2 linked regions of the Ruminococcus albus AD2013 genome follow. The protein of the gene in region 1 interacts with the protein of each later gene in a pairwise test. Links are inferred from orthologs where the notes say so. Each region holds a gene or a part of one and is shown on either strand. Other genes may lie near its edges. The genes, in order: leuS and ligA.

Region 1 (7,081 bases):
GGGTACACGAGATAATAAAGGTAAAGGTGCTGGATAACTCGCTGTACACCGCAAGGGAAGCAGCTGAGGAACTGGCAGAAAAGATAAATGCCGAGGTAGTACAGGTGATAGGTTCAAATCTGGTGCTGTATAAGCGCAACGAGGAAGAACCTGTTATCAAATTCAAGAGCAAATGATGAACATAGGCGTATACGGCGGCACTTTCGACCCCATACACAAGGGTCATGCAAGGCTGCTGGAGCTTGCAAAAACTCTTGGGGGACTTGACAAGGTGATAGTCATGCCTGACAGGATACCGCCACATAAAGTCAGGGAGAATATGGCTTCTCCTGAGGACAGGATTGAAATGTGCAGGCTTACTTTCGCAGGGCATGATGATATCGAAGTCAGCGACTGGGAGATAAGGCAGGAGGGCAAAAGCTACTCCGTGCTGACACTGCGCCATTTCAAAAAATTGTATCCCGAGGACAGACTGTGGTTCATAATGGGCAGCGATATGCTGACTACCTTTACACAGTGGTACTGCTACGAAGAGATACTCACACTGGCAGGGCTCATATGTCTGACCAGATACAGCGGCGACGATGCCGAACTTGAAAAGGCAGCGGAAGAACTCCGTGCTAAAGGCGGAGATATAAAGATACTTCCCGCCGATGCTTTTGAGGTATCAAGTTCACAGTTGAGAAAGCTTATCGCGCAGGGCGAAGACTGTGAGGGGTATCTTGACAGCAGGGTGAGAAAGTATATAAACAGCAAAGGTCTTTACAGAAAGCGTGAGGGGTAAAATTGAAAGAATCCAAACAGATAGGGATATACAAAAAATATCTCAGGGAGCATTTATCAAAGAAGAGATATACACATTCGCTGAATGTGGCATTTTCCGCAGTTGAACTTGCCAAAAAGTACGGCGGAGACAGCGATAAGGCGTATACAGCAGGACTTCTCCATGATATAGCCAAGGAGCTTCCCGCTGAAGAACAGCTTGAACTTGTGATGGCTTCCAAACTCGATGTAAGCGAGATAGAAACGAAAGCGCCCCCGCTTTTTCACGCAATAGCAGGAGCAGAACTGATACAGACACTTTTCGATATCCGCGATGATGAGATAATAACGGCTATACGCAGGCATACCGTTGCGGCGGGCGGCATGAGCAAGCTTGATGTTATAATATATCTTGCAGACCTCATATCCGCTGACAGGGATTACAAGGACGTGAACCGTATGCGCAAGCTGGCAGACAAAAGCCTCGAACGTGCCATGTGCGAAGCCCTCAGATTTTCCATATCGGATTCCGTCAGCAAAGGCAACACTATCCCCGCAGCAACGCTGGACGCTTACAACGAGTACATAAAGTATATGAAAAAGTAGGTATATACCATAAGTCGATTGACAAAGATAAACAGGCATGATATAATAAATCGAAGTTTTATCAACTGATACAGGAGGAATAACATGGCAGAGTTAACTACCGAGCAGAAGCTGGAAATAATAGTAAAGGCGCTGGATTCAAAGCGCGGAGAAGATATACAGGCAATAGGCATAGGCGATCTTACGATACTGGCTGACTACTTCATCATAGCAAACGGCGGTTCCACCGTGCAGACAAAGGCTATGGCTGAAGAAGTTGAGTTCAAACTCTCTCAGGAGGGTATTGAACCTCATCATACCGAGGGCTACGGTCCCAACAACTGGATAGTGCTGGATTACCGCGATATCGTGGTACACGTATTCAACAAGGAAACAAGAGACCAGTACAAGCTGGAAAGGCTCTGGACTGACGGCAAAGAGGTCGATATCTCAAAGTTCGTGACCAAAGAGGCATGACTCCGGAGCGGGGTATACGTGATGTATATCCGCGGCGGCTTTACATTTGAAAAAAAATATGCTATAATAGAACGTGATATTTTTGCTTTGGAAAAGCATAAACTATATACAAGGAAGATGAAACAATATGAGCAATTACGATTTCAGTGCCATTGAGAAAAAATGGCAGAAGTACTGGGAAGAGCATGAAACTTTCAAGACTGATGTATGGGATTTCAGCAAGCCAAAGTTCTATGCGCTGGATATGTTCCCTTATCCGTCGGGCGTGGGTCTGCACGCAGGTCACCCCGAAGGTTATACCGCTACTGATATAGTATCCCGTATGAAGCGTATGCAGGGCTATAATGTACTGCACCCCATGGGCTATGACTCCTTTGGTCTGCCCGCAGAGCAGTATGCAGTAAATACAGGCAACCACCCCAACGGCTTCACTCAGGAGAATATCAAGACTTTCTCCAAGCAGCTGAAAGAACTGGGCTTTGACTATGACTGGTCAAAGATGATTGCAACCTCCGACCCCGCTTTCTACAAGTGGACACAGTGGATATTCAAGCAGCTGTATCTGGACGGCTATGCTAAGTATATAGATATGCCTGTAAACTGGTGCGAGGAGCTTGGTACAGTTCTTTCCAACGATGAAGTCATCGACGGCAAGTCCGAGCGCGGCGGTTTCCCTGTTGTAAGAAAGAATATGAAGCAGTGGGTCATCGACCAGCCTGCTTTCGCTGAAAAACTGCTGGAGGGTCTGGACGAGATAGACTGGCCCGAATCAACAAAGAGTATGCAGCGCAACTGGATAGGCAAGTCCACAGGTGTTGAGGTAGAGTTCGATATCGTTGGTGGAGGAAAGTTCTCCATATTCACCACTTGTATCGAGACCATCTACGGTATCACATTCATGGTTCTTGCTCCCGATGGTGAGATAACCGAGAGACTTCTTGACAGAGTTCAGAACCGCGATGAAGTCCAGGCTTATATCGACGAGACAAAGAAGAAAAATGATATGGACCGTACCGAGCTCAACAAGACAAAGTCAGGCTGCGAGCTGAAGGGCGTTACTTGTATAAACCCTGTAAACGGCAAGGAAGTTCGTATGTTCATCGGCGATTTCGTACTTGCAAGCTACGGCACGGGTGCAGTAATGGCAGTACCCAGCCACGATCAGCGTGACTTTGAATATGCTGTTGCTCACAATATAGATATGATACAGGTAATAGACGGCAAGGACGGTCATATCGACGTTACAGGTGCCGCTATGGAAAAGGGCGAGTACCTTGGCAAGGGTTACAAGCTGATAAATTCGGAGGAGTTCACAGGTCTGACCGTTGAAGAAGCTAAGGAAGCCATTACCGTTAAGCTGGAAAAGATGGGCAGAGCAAAGCGCACTGTAAACTATCATTTCCGTGAGTGGATATTTGCACGTCAGAGATACTGGGGCGAGCCCGTACCTGTGGTACATACAGAGAACGGCATACATGTACTGGATGATGAAGAACTGCCTCTGGTACTGCCCGAGCTGGACGACTACAAGGGCAAGAACGGCAAAGCTCCTCTTGAAAATGCAACCGAGTGGAAGCAGTACGACCACAACGGCATAAAGGGCGTAAGAGAAACATCTACCATGCCAGGAAGCGCAGGTTCAAGCTGGTACTTCCTGAGATATATCGACCCCAACAACGATAAGCAGTTTGCAGACCCCGAGCTTCTGAAGCACTGGATGCCTGTTGACCTCTACATCGGCGGACCCGAGCATACCGTAGGTCACCTGATATACTCCCGTATCTGGAACAGATACCTCTACGACAAGGGTCTTGCACCTACCAAGGAGCCCTTCAAGAAGCTGGTACATCAGGGTATGATACTGGGTTCAAACGGCATCAAGATGGGTAAGCGTTTCCCTGAGTTCGTTGTAAATCCCTCGGATATCATCAGAGATTTCGGTGCTGATACCCTCAGACTTTACGAGATGTTCATGGGACCTCTGGAAGTTTCCAAGCCCTGGAGCCAGAGCGGTGTTGAGGGTGCAAAGAAGTTCCTCAACCGTGTATGGAATTTCTTCACCGAGGATAAGAACCTCACCGACGATAACGACGGCGCACTCACAAAGGTATACCACCAGACTGTTAAGAAAGTCACCGACGATTTCGAGACACTGGCATTCAACACAGCCATCGCACAGATGATGATATTCGTCAATGCGGTATACAAGAACGGCACCTGCCCCAGAGAGTATGCTGAGGGTCTTATCAAGATGCTGTCCTGCATCTCGCCTCATATCGGTGAAGAGATATGGAGCATAATGGGTCATGATGATACCATCGCTTTTGAGAAGTGGCCTACCTACGACGAAGCACAGCTGGTAGAGGATACCGTTGAGATAGTCGTACAGGTAAACGGCAAGATCAAGACAAAGCTGAACATTGCCAAGGACGAGGAAAAGGATAGCGTTCTCGCAAAGGCTAAGGCTGATGAAAATGTAGCCAAGGTCATCGAGGGCAAGAACGTTGTCAAGGAGATCGTTGTACCCAACAAACTGGTAAATATCGTAGTTAAATAAGTTCATTACAGGCAGATGCTTCGGTTGAGGTATCTGCCTGATGTTGTATTTGCAAATGATAAATAATTAACAAATTTTGAATATTAAATCTATATTAATATATTATATAACAAGGGTTCATAATATACCTGTATAATGAGAACTGTTTATAAAAATTTTCGCAGGAGGTAGTGAAATGAAAGCAAAGATAGCAAAGATAGCAGCGCTCCTGATGGCGGCATCTGTGTGCATATCGCTGGCAGGCTGCGGTGACAGCAAAACCGAGGACAAAACTGAAAAAGATCAGGTAAATGAAGCATTGAGCGAACTCGATGAACAGGAAAAGGAAGAGCTTAACGAGATCAAGGATGAGATAAATGCTGAGATAACCGATGCTGAGAATACTTCGTCCGAAGCTGAAGCACCTGCTGAGGATCTTGGTCTGAAAGATCCAAAGTATTATACCTACTATGAAGATCTTGCTAAGGCATATGCCGAGTCGGATATAAATAACTATGCAGGGGATTACTTCTATACAGCAAGTGTTTCATCGCCTGTTTATGCAAACGATAAGGTATATATCGACTCCACAAAAAATGGCACTAAGCTTTTCTGCTATGATATAGCAAGCGGATCTCTTGAAACATTATTGGATTTTGAGAAAGCTGAGGGCAAATACGATTATGACAGCTGGTTCGTAAAGGGCGATGATCTGTATCTGATGTACAGCGAGACCGTGTACGGCGATGAACACATAGAAAAGGTCGGCAAGGACGGCAAGGTCACTGACTATGATATAACCGAAGGTTTTGATGTAGGTAAGATCGAATATGTATTTGATAACGGCAAAATACTTGTAGATGTAAACAGCGAGAGAAACTTTGAGGTATACGATCCCGCTGACGGTACTATCACTCAGCTTGATCCTATCGCTATTCCCTCCGATCATTCAGGTGTTACAGAGGACGCTGAAGACCCCCTGTTCCTGTTCGCAAAGGGTAACAGCTTCTACTTCGGCAACAAGAAATCCTCTCTCATGGGCGGACCCTATATAGACAAAGAGACCATATATGAATACAACACCGATACAGACGAAGTTACTGTGTTCTACAATGATGCGGTACTCAGCAAAGAAGATCCTCAGGTCAAGATGTTCGGCGATTACATGATGATCGACTACAAGGAAAGTCTTGCAAGAAAACTCACCGTTGTAAAGATCAGCGACGGCACCAAGATAGTTGATGATGTACGTGTCTTCTCGCCTTACCTTGGCGGTGACGGCAGCTACTACAGACCTTTCGATAATACTAAATGGTTTAAGCTGAAGTATCCCGACAGCACTTATACCGGAACGATAGAAGAGGATGATACTCTTATCGAAGCAGCTGAAGAGTTCGCAGAAGAACCCGCAGAGGTCACAGAAGCAACTATTGTTCAGATTACAGATAAGTACTACGTTATCTATGATGACGCAGGATATTTCCTCCGCACCTACGAAAAAGGCAGCGCTGATGAACAGCTTATAATAACCACAAAGCAGGTAAACGGCGAAGAATAAAAATAATGTCACAATGATGTGTACCAATACCCGCAGGAAAATATGTTCTGCGGGTATTGTATTTTATTGTCAAAATAACCAAATTATGAACGAAAATATTTTCAGATAAATTTTAAATTTTTCTTCAATGCTATTGACTTTTCAGGCAAAATATAGTATAATTTATCTTGTAATTATTTCGGCTGCAAGGTTCTCGCATATCTTAGACAGAGAAAGCGTAAAGCGTTTAAGTTTGCACTAGCAGACCTTCACTATCACCCTTGCGGTGTGCGGGAGCGGTCGGAGGATTACCTCTGTCATAGGTGGCAAAGGGAGGGAAACATTTTGGCAGAAATTCGTGTTGGCAAGAACGAAACTCTGGATACCGCTCTTAAGCGTTTTAAGAGATCATGCGCAAGAGACGGCGTTATCGCTGAGGTCCGTAAGAGAGAACACTACGAAAAGCCTTCGGTAAAGCGTAAGAAGAAGTCCGAAGCTGCTCGTAAGCGCAAGTATTGATATGACATCGGGAAGCGGATACATTATGTGTCCGCTTTTTTGCTGTTCAAAAACAGACTGGGCTTTAGCTGTTATATACACGAAGGTCTGCCCCCGAGCCTGATACAGGGTCGGGGGGCTTGAAATATGTAAATTTGTATGATATAATATATTTAACCAATTACGTCGGAGGAAAAAATATGCGCATAAAAAATGTCAGGATATATACGATGGACGATAATGACCGCGTGATAGATAAGGGCTTTGTTACTGTTGAAAACGGCATCATCACAGCGGTTGAGGAGGGAAGTCCCTCGGAGTGCAGTGAGAATGATATCGACGGCAGAGGTATGACCCTTTACCCGGGGTTCATCGACGCACATACCCATATGGGTCTGACTTCGGCGGGTGTTGGCATCGAGGGTGAAGACCTTAATGAGGAATTCGACCCCTGCACACCTCAGCTGCGCATAATCGACGGCATAAACCCAATAGACCACAGCTTTGAGATGGCAAGACAGGCGGGCATCACCTGTGTGATAGTATCTCCAGGTTCGACAAATCCCATAGCGGGCAGTATAGCTGCTGTAAAAACAGCAGGCAAGCGCATAGATAAAATGGTCGTGAAGACCGTTGGCATGAAGTTCGCACTGGGCGAAAACCCCAAGCTTACTTATATGGATCAC
Region 2 (7,007 bases), 1.6 Mb from region 1 along the record:
ACAAAGTAAACGATCTCATCGCAGAACTTCCCGAATCCGAGGATGTAACAGCCGAAGATGAAGATGCTATAACTAATGCCCGTGAAGCATACGAAGCACTCACAGATGAGCAGAAAGCAAAAGTTGATGCAGACGCTCTCAATAAACTTGAAGATGCTGAAGAAGCATTGGAAGACGCTAAGAAAGCAGCTGCAGCGACTGAAGCTATCAACGCTCTGCCCGATGCTGAGGACGTTACCACAGAAGATGCCGAAGACATCGAAAATGCACGCGATAAATACGACGCACTGACAGATGCTCAGAAAGATCTGATAGATGAAGAAACCGTAGATAAGCTTGAAGCAGCTGAAACTGCTCTCGCAGCAGCTATCGAAGCAGCTGAAAAAGCAGCTGCAGATCAGACAGCAGCAGATGCTGTTAAACAGGAAATCAACAATCTTCCCGCTGCTGAAGATGTTACCACAGAAGATTCTAAGAACATCGTAAAGGCACGCGCAGATTACGATGCACTGACAGACGCTCAGAAAGCTCTGGTGGATGAAGAAACCGTAGATAAGCTTGAAGCAGCTGAAACTGCTCTCGCAGCAGCTATCGAAGAAGCTGAAAAAGCCGCTGCAGATGAGGCAGCAGCAGATGCTGTTAAACAGGAAATCAACAATCTCCCCGCTGCTGAAGATGTTACCACAGAAGATTCTAAGAACATCGAAAATGCACGCGATAAATACGACGCACTGACAGATGCTCAGAAAGCTCTGGTGGATGAAGAAACCGTAGATAAGCTTGAAGCAGCTGAAACTGCTCTCGCAGCAGCTATCGAAGAAGCTGAAAAAGCCGCTGCAGATCAGACAGCAGCAGATGCTGTTAAACAGGAAATCAACAATCTCCCCGCTGCTGAAGATGTTACCACAGAAGATGCCGAAGACATCGAAAATGCACGCGATAAATACGACGCACTGACAGATGCTCAGAAAGATCTGATAGATGAAGAAACCGTAGATAAGCTTGAAGCAGCTGAAACTGCTCTCGCAGCAGCTATCGAAGAAGCTGAAAAAGCCGCTGCAGATGAGGCAGCAGCAAATGCGGTAAGAGACTCTATCAACGCTCTTCCTGAAACTGAAGCAGTTAAACCTGAAGATGCTGAAAAGATCGCAAAGGCACGCGATGATTACAATGCACTGACAGCCGCTCAGAAAGAGCTGGTAGATGAAGCAACCTTACAGAAGCTTGAAGCTGCTGAAGATGCTCTCGAAAAAGCTAACGAAGCAGCTAAGAAAGCCGCAGAAAATGAGGCAGCAGCTGATGCAGTCAAGAAGGCTATCAACGATCTTCCCGCAGCTGAGAATGTTACAGTAGACGATGCTGATGCAATCGCAGCAGTTCGCGAGGCATTTGAAGCTCTGACAGATGATCAGAAGGGTATGGTCGACGGAGATACAATGAAGAAGCTTGATGATGCTGAAGCAGCTCTGGATACAGCCAAGAAGGCAGCTGAAAAGGCAGCAGAAGATCAGGCAGCGGCTGATGCAGTCAAGAATGCTATCAACGCTCTTCCCGCAGCTGAAGATCTCACCAAGGACGATGCTGAAGCAATAGCTAACGCACGCAAGCTGTTCGATGAACTTACAGATGAGCAGAAGGCTCTGATCGATCCCGAAGTAGTAAAGAAGCTGACCGATAACGAAACTGCAGTTGCAGCTATCATAGAGGAAAGCAAATATATGAAGGGCGATGTAAACGGCGATGGCAAGATCAATATCAATGATCTGACCAAGATAGCAGCTCACGTAAAGGGCAAGAAACTTCTTACAGAAGAAGAACAGATGCGTGCAGATGTAAACGGTGATGGTAAGTTAGATATTAACGATATCTCAAAGATTGCCGCACACATCAAGGGCAAGAGACTTCTCAAATAAATTTTCAGACAATTTCTCATTTTTCACGTCCTACTAACTTATAAGATATTCCCCCGTGATTTCACCTCACGGGGGAATGTCTTTTTATTATTTAACCTTGATTTTTCATCAATGATATGATATAATTTACGTTATAAAATCTCTAACAAAAAGCGGAATTAAATTATTTCATAACGAGAAATTATAAATGTAAATGTGACATACTAAATCATAAACTTTGACCCGAAAGGCGGAGATAAAATGTCTGAAAAAGAAAACGCAAAAAAACGTATCGACGAACTCGTTGATACCCTCAATTACCATGCACACCTGTATTATGTTGAGGACAGAAACGAGATTTCCGACTATGATTACGATATGCTCCAGAACGAGCTGAAAAAACTGGAAGCTGAGAATCCCGAGCTTATCAGACCCGACAGCCCTACACAGCGTGTTGGCGGCGAGGCTGTATCAGGCTTTGAAAAAGTTACACATAAAGTGCAGATGGGCTCTTTGCAGGATGTGTTTTCATTTGAAGAAGTCAGAGAGTTCGTTGACAGAGTAAGGGAGAGCGTCAGCGACCCAAAATTTGTTGTTGAACCCAAAATAGACGGACTATCTGTTTCTCTTGAATACCACGACGGTCAGCTTACAGTAGGTTCGACCCGCGGTGACGGATTTGTGGGCGAGAATGTAACCGAAAACCTCAAAACTGTTCGTTCAATACCTGTAACCATAGACAGTACTCTGCCCATGATAGAAGTTCGCGGAGAGGTTTATATGCCCAGAAATGTTTTCCTTAAACTTATAAAAGAGCAGGAGGACAATGACGAGCAGCCTTTTAAAAATCCGAGAAATGCGGCAGCGGGTTCGCTTCGTCAGAAAGACCCCAAAATAGCCGCAAAGCGCAAACTGGATATATTTGTGTTCAACGTTCAGCAAATAGAGGGAAGAGAGCTTTATGCTCATAAACAGTCCCTTGATATGCTGAAAGAACTCGGTTTCAAAACTGTACCGGATTATAAGCAAGTATCCACCACTGATGAGATCATAGCGCGTATCAATGAGATAGGTGAGAGTCGTTTCGAGCTTCCTTATGATATCGATGGCGTTGTTATCAAGGTAGATGATTTCAAGCACCGTGACATTCTCGGTGCTACTGCAAAAGTCCCGAAATGGGCAGTTGCGTATAAATTCCCGCCGGAAGAAAAGAATACAAAACTTCTTGATATCGAGCTGAATGTTGGCAGAACAGGTGCTGTGACCCCCGTTGCTGTGTTTGAACCTGTCTTCCTTGCAGGCACTCAGGTGTCCCGTGCTACACTGCACAATCAGGATCTTATAATCGAGAAAAACATCAACATTGGTGACATTATCCGTGTCCGCAAAGCAGGGGATATAATACCCGAAGTTCTCGGTTCTGTTGAGAAAAACTCCGAGGGATCTTTCATGCTTCCCGATGAATGTCCCGTGTGTCATGCAAAGCTTGTAAGATCTGAGGAAGAAGCAGCTGTCCGCTGTCCCAATGTTGAATGTCCCGCCCAGATATTCCGAAGCATAGTTCACTTTGCTTCAAAAGGTGCAATGAATATAGATGGCCTCGGTCCTCAGATAGTTCGACTTCTGCTTGATAAGGAACTAATAAAATCCGTTGCTGACCTTTATCATATTAAGGAAGAAGACCTCATTGCTCTGGAAAGCTTCAAGGAGAAGTCAGCACATAATCTGGTAACTGCAATTGAAAAGTCCAAGTCGAATACTCTTGACAGATTGATATTCGGTCTCGGAATAAGAAATATCGGTCAGGCTTCGGCAAAACTTCTTTGTGCAAAATTTGGTGGGCTTGACAGCATTATGTCAGCCACCACAGAGGAAATTTCCGAGATCGACGGTTTTGGAGATGTTATGGCACAGAGTGTTTACAGTGCTTTTCATGAAGAGCATATGATAGCACTCATTCAGCGTCTGAAAGACTGCGGAGTTAACACCGAGTACGAAAAAGTTCAGCAGGACGATCGTTTTGCAGGAAAGACCTTCGTTCTTACAGGAACCCTGCCAACCTTAAAAAGAAACGATGCTAAAGAACTCATTGAGAAGTTCGGCGGGAAAGCAAGCGGCTCGGTTTCAAAGAAAACAGACTATGTTCTTGCAGGCGAAGAAGCAGGAAGCAAACTGGCAAAAGCTGAGCAGCTCGGCATTAAGATCATCACCGAAGAAGAATTTATGGAAATGATAAAATAGCCACGATAAATTACAGAAAATCACAGTATAGATAAGCCTCCGATCATATTAATTAGGAGGCTTTATTTATGTACAAAACGGCAAAGTTCTTTTAGCAATTTTTATTCATCTTGACAACGCAGATCAAGTGTGATATAATAAAATTGTTAAAATACCAAACAAATTGTTACTTTAAATAAGGAGGAAATATAATATGAATCATAATATCGGTCGAAAGGCTGCTGCAGGCATACTTTGTCTGGGGCTTGTCTGCCAGAATGCAGGGCTTATCCCTGCTTACGCTGCTTCGAGCGGTGTAACAATCAATGAGGTCTGCTCAAAGAACACGACTATTGCGGCTCCCGACGGAAATTTCTACGACTGGGTCGAGCTTTACAACTCAGGAAATTCTGCTGTTGACCTGTCAGGCTGGGGACTTTCAGACAAGGCAACAAAGCCATTTAAATTCAAGATACCCAATGGCACGAAGATCGAACCCAAGTCTTATCTGGTCATCTACTGCGACAGCACAGCAGGGGAGACCAACACTTCCATAGCTCCATTCGGTATGTCAGGTTCGGGCGAGACTCTTACGCTCTCCGATGCAAACGGCAACGCAGCTGATACTCTGACTTTCGGCTCCATCGCTTCTGATGCTTCCTATGGACAGTATCCCGATGGCAGCGGAAATTTCTTTGAACTCGCCTGCACACCGGGTAAAACAAATGTTGAACCCCAGGGTTCAGCAGCAGTGGCTACTCCTGAATTCTCTCTTGAAAGCGGCTACTATGACGCAGGAAAGACTGTATCCATTCAGGTACCGTCGGGAACTACTGTATATTATACCACAGACGGCTCCGTACCGACCACATCTTCACAGAAATATACTTCACCTTTCACTCTCACGGATGTTTCCTCTAATCCCAATAAGCTGAGCGCTGAGAGAAATATTTCTACATACGGCTACAATCCGCCTTCTTCACCTGTTGATAAAGCTAATATCATACGCGCTGTTGCAGTCGATACTCAGGGGCGTGTGAGTGATGTCATCACCAGAACATATTTCGTAGGCAAGACAAATTCGGGATACTACAAGGATATGAAGGTCGTATCCCTTGTGACCGACCCTGATAGTCTGTTCAATTATGAAACAGGTATCTATGTTCTGGGCAAGTACTACGATGAATTCAGAGCGTCCGCAGGTTCCAACGGTAAGAGAGAATGGGAAAGGGATGCTAACTACACTCAGTCAGGCAAGGCTTGGGAGCGTCCTGCTACTATGACCGTTTTCGATAAAGGGCAGAAAGTTATCGACCAGGACGTAGGTATCCGCATCAAGGGCGGTGCTTCACGCCACAATGCTCAGAAGAGTTTCAATGTTTATGCACGTCTGGATTATGGTGCTCCTGAATTTAGCTACGATTTCTTTGACGGTACTTCCGTAAAGGCAAAGAACGGCAAAGCTATAAAGAGTTATACCACCATCTCTCTGCGTGACGGCGGTAATGATAACAATAACGCGATCTTCCGTGATTCTCTCAATCAGAGCCTTGTAGCTGACCGTGATTTCGGACATCAGGCAATGAGCGAGTGCATGGTATTTATCGATGGTGAATTTTGGGGGATCTATCAGATATGCGAGAAGCTCAACGATGCCTACATCAGCGATCACTACGGTGTTAAGAAGAGTGACGTCGCATTGATAAAGGAAGGGGAAGTTGAAGAAGGTTCCGACTCCGATCTTCAGGATTGGAATGCCCTCGTAAAGGGTGCTGCAAACGGCAGTCTGAGTTATGCACAGATCTGCGAAAAGATAGATATCCAAAGCTTTATGGATTACTTTGCAGCGCAGATCTACTGGGCAAATCAGGACTGGCCCAAGCGTAATATCGCATCATGGCGTTCAAATACCATTGACAGCTCCAATCCCTATGCAGACGGAAAGTGGCGCATGATAATGTTTGATACCGAATATAGCGTAGGACTTTACAACAGCCAGGATACTTCTGTTAATACAAACGGATTCCGCCGTTTACAGCAGGATCAGCAGATCGATGTCAGCAGAATGTTCACAGCACTGCTCAAAAATGACCAGTTTGCCAAAGATTTTGCACGTACCATGATGGATATGGCAAACTACAACTTTGAGCCAAACAGGGTAGCAGATAAAGCTAAGTACTATTCCGATAATTTCAGCCAGCAGGCAGCGGATACATACAAGCGTTTCGGATCAGGCAATAATGCGCAGTCATATATTAACCAGTGGAGGACTATTGTAAACTTCTATAAACAGCGTTTCGATCCCGCAGAGCGTTATCTTCGTCAGGCTGTTGGTTTTTCAGGTGAACCTGTGACCTTTACAGTGAATAACAGCAGCAATTCCGGAGAGATACAGCTCAACACCCTGAAACTCGGCGCAATAGACAAATGGTCCGGTAAGTACCACAAGGATTACGAACTTGATCTGACAGCTTCACCCAAGGAAGGAAAATCATTTGACCACTGGCAGATCAGCGGTGCACAGATAACAAACGGCTCTGATAAGTCAGGCAGTATCAAGATCAAACTAACTGGTTCTAATGCTTCCGTAAAGGCAGTTTACAGCGATCAGAACAGCGGTGGATCGACCGGCAATACTGATTATCCTACAAACATCAAGGTTAATTACAATTCTCAGTATCATCAGGTTCAGTTTATCTGGGACAAAGTACAGGGTGCTGACAAGTACGGTATCGCTGTATTCCTTGCAGGTAAATGGAGAATTCAGACTTCCGACATTACTACAAACAGGTACATTACTCCTAAGAACCTTACTCCGGGCATGACTTATAAGGTAGCTATTGCTGCAAGAGTTAACGGTAAGTGGAATACGTCCGATCCTATCAAGAATGCAGT

What was found.
Region 2: the proteins of leuS (region 1) and ligA interact in binary tests that used the Escherichia coli proteins (3 or more experiments, as listed by UniProt). The link is inferred for Ruminococcus albus AD2013 from one-to-one orthologs.

Annotation. Positions count from the first base shown.
Region 1 is NZ_JAGS01000001.1:2,524,911-2,531,991, reverse strand. The notes cover bases 1,626-4,666. They hold leuS (leucine--tRNA ligase), read left to right. Parts: upstream 1,626-1,951; coding sequence 1,952-4,381; downstream 4,382-4,666. Other genes in these bases: N773_RS0111215 (hypothetical protein), read left to right, coding at 4,557-4,666; rsfS (ribosome silencing factor), read left to right, coding at 1,626-1,824. Outside these bases: N773_RS0111240 (YhbY family RNA-binding protein), read left to right, coding at 1-176; nadD (nicotinate (nicotinamide) nucleotide adenylyltransferase), read left to right, coding at 173-784; bis(5'-nucleosyl)-tetraphosphatase (symmetrical) YqeK, read left to right, coding at 787-1,368; more of rsfS, read left to right, coding at 1,453-1,625; more of N773_RS0111215, read left to right, coding at 4,667-5,918; rpsU (30S ribosomal protein S21), read left to right, coding at 6,243-6,416; N773_RS0111205 (amidohydrolase), read left to right, coding at 6,596-7,081.
Region 2 is NZ_JAGS01000001.1:944,752-951,758, reverse strand. Bases 1,677-4,643 are described here. They hold ligA (NAD-dependent DNA ligase LigA), read left to right. Parts: upstream 1,677-2,153; coding sequence 2,154-4,133; downstream 4,134-4,643. Other genes in these bases: N773_RS0104230 (CotH kinase family protein), read left to right, coding at 4,327-4,643; N773_RS0104240 (dockerin type I repeat-containing protein), read left to right, coding at 1,677-1,913. In the rest of the region: more of N773_RS0104240, read left to right, coding at 1-1,676; more of N773_RS0104230, read left to right, coding at 4,644-7,007. UniProt on the Escherichia coli protein: DNA ligase that catalyzes the formation of phosphodiester linkages between 5'-phosphoryl and 3'-hydroxyl groups in double-stranded DNA using NAD as a coenzyme and as the energy source for the reaction.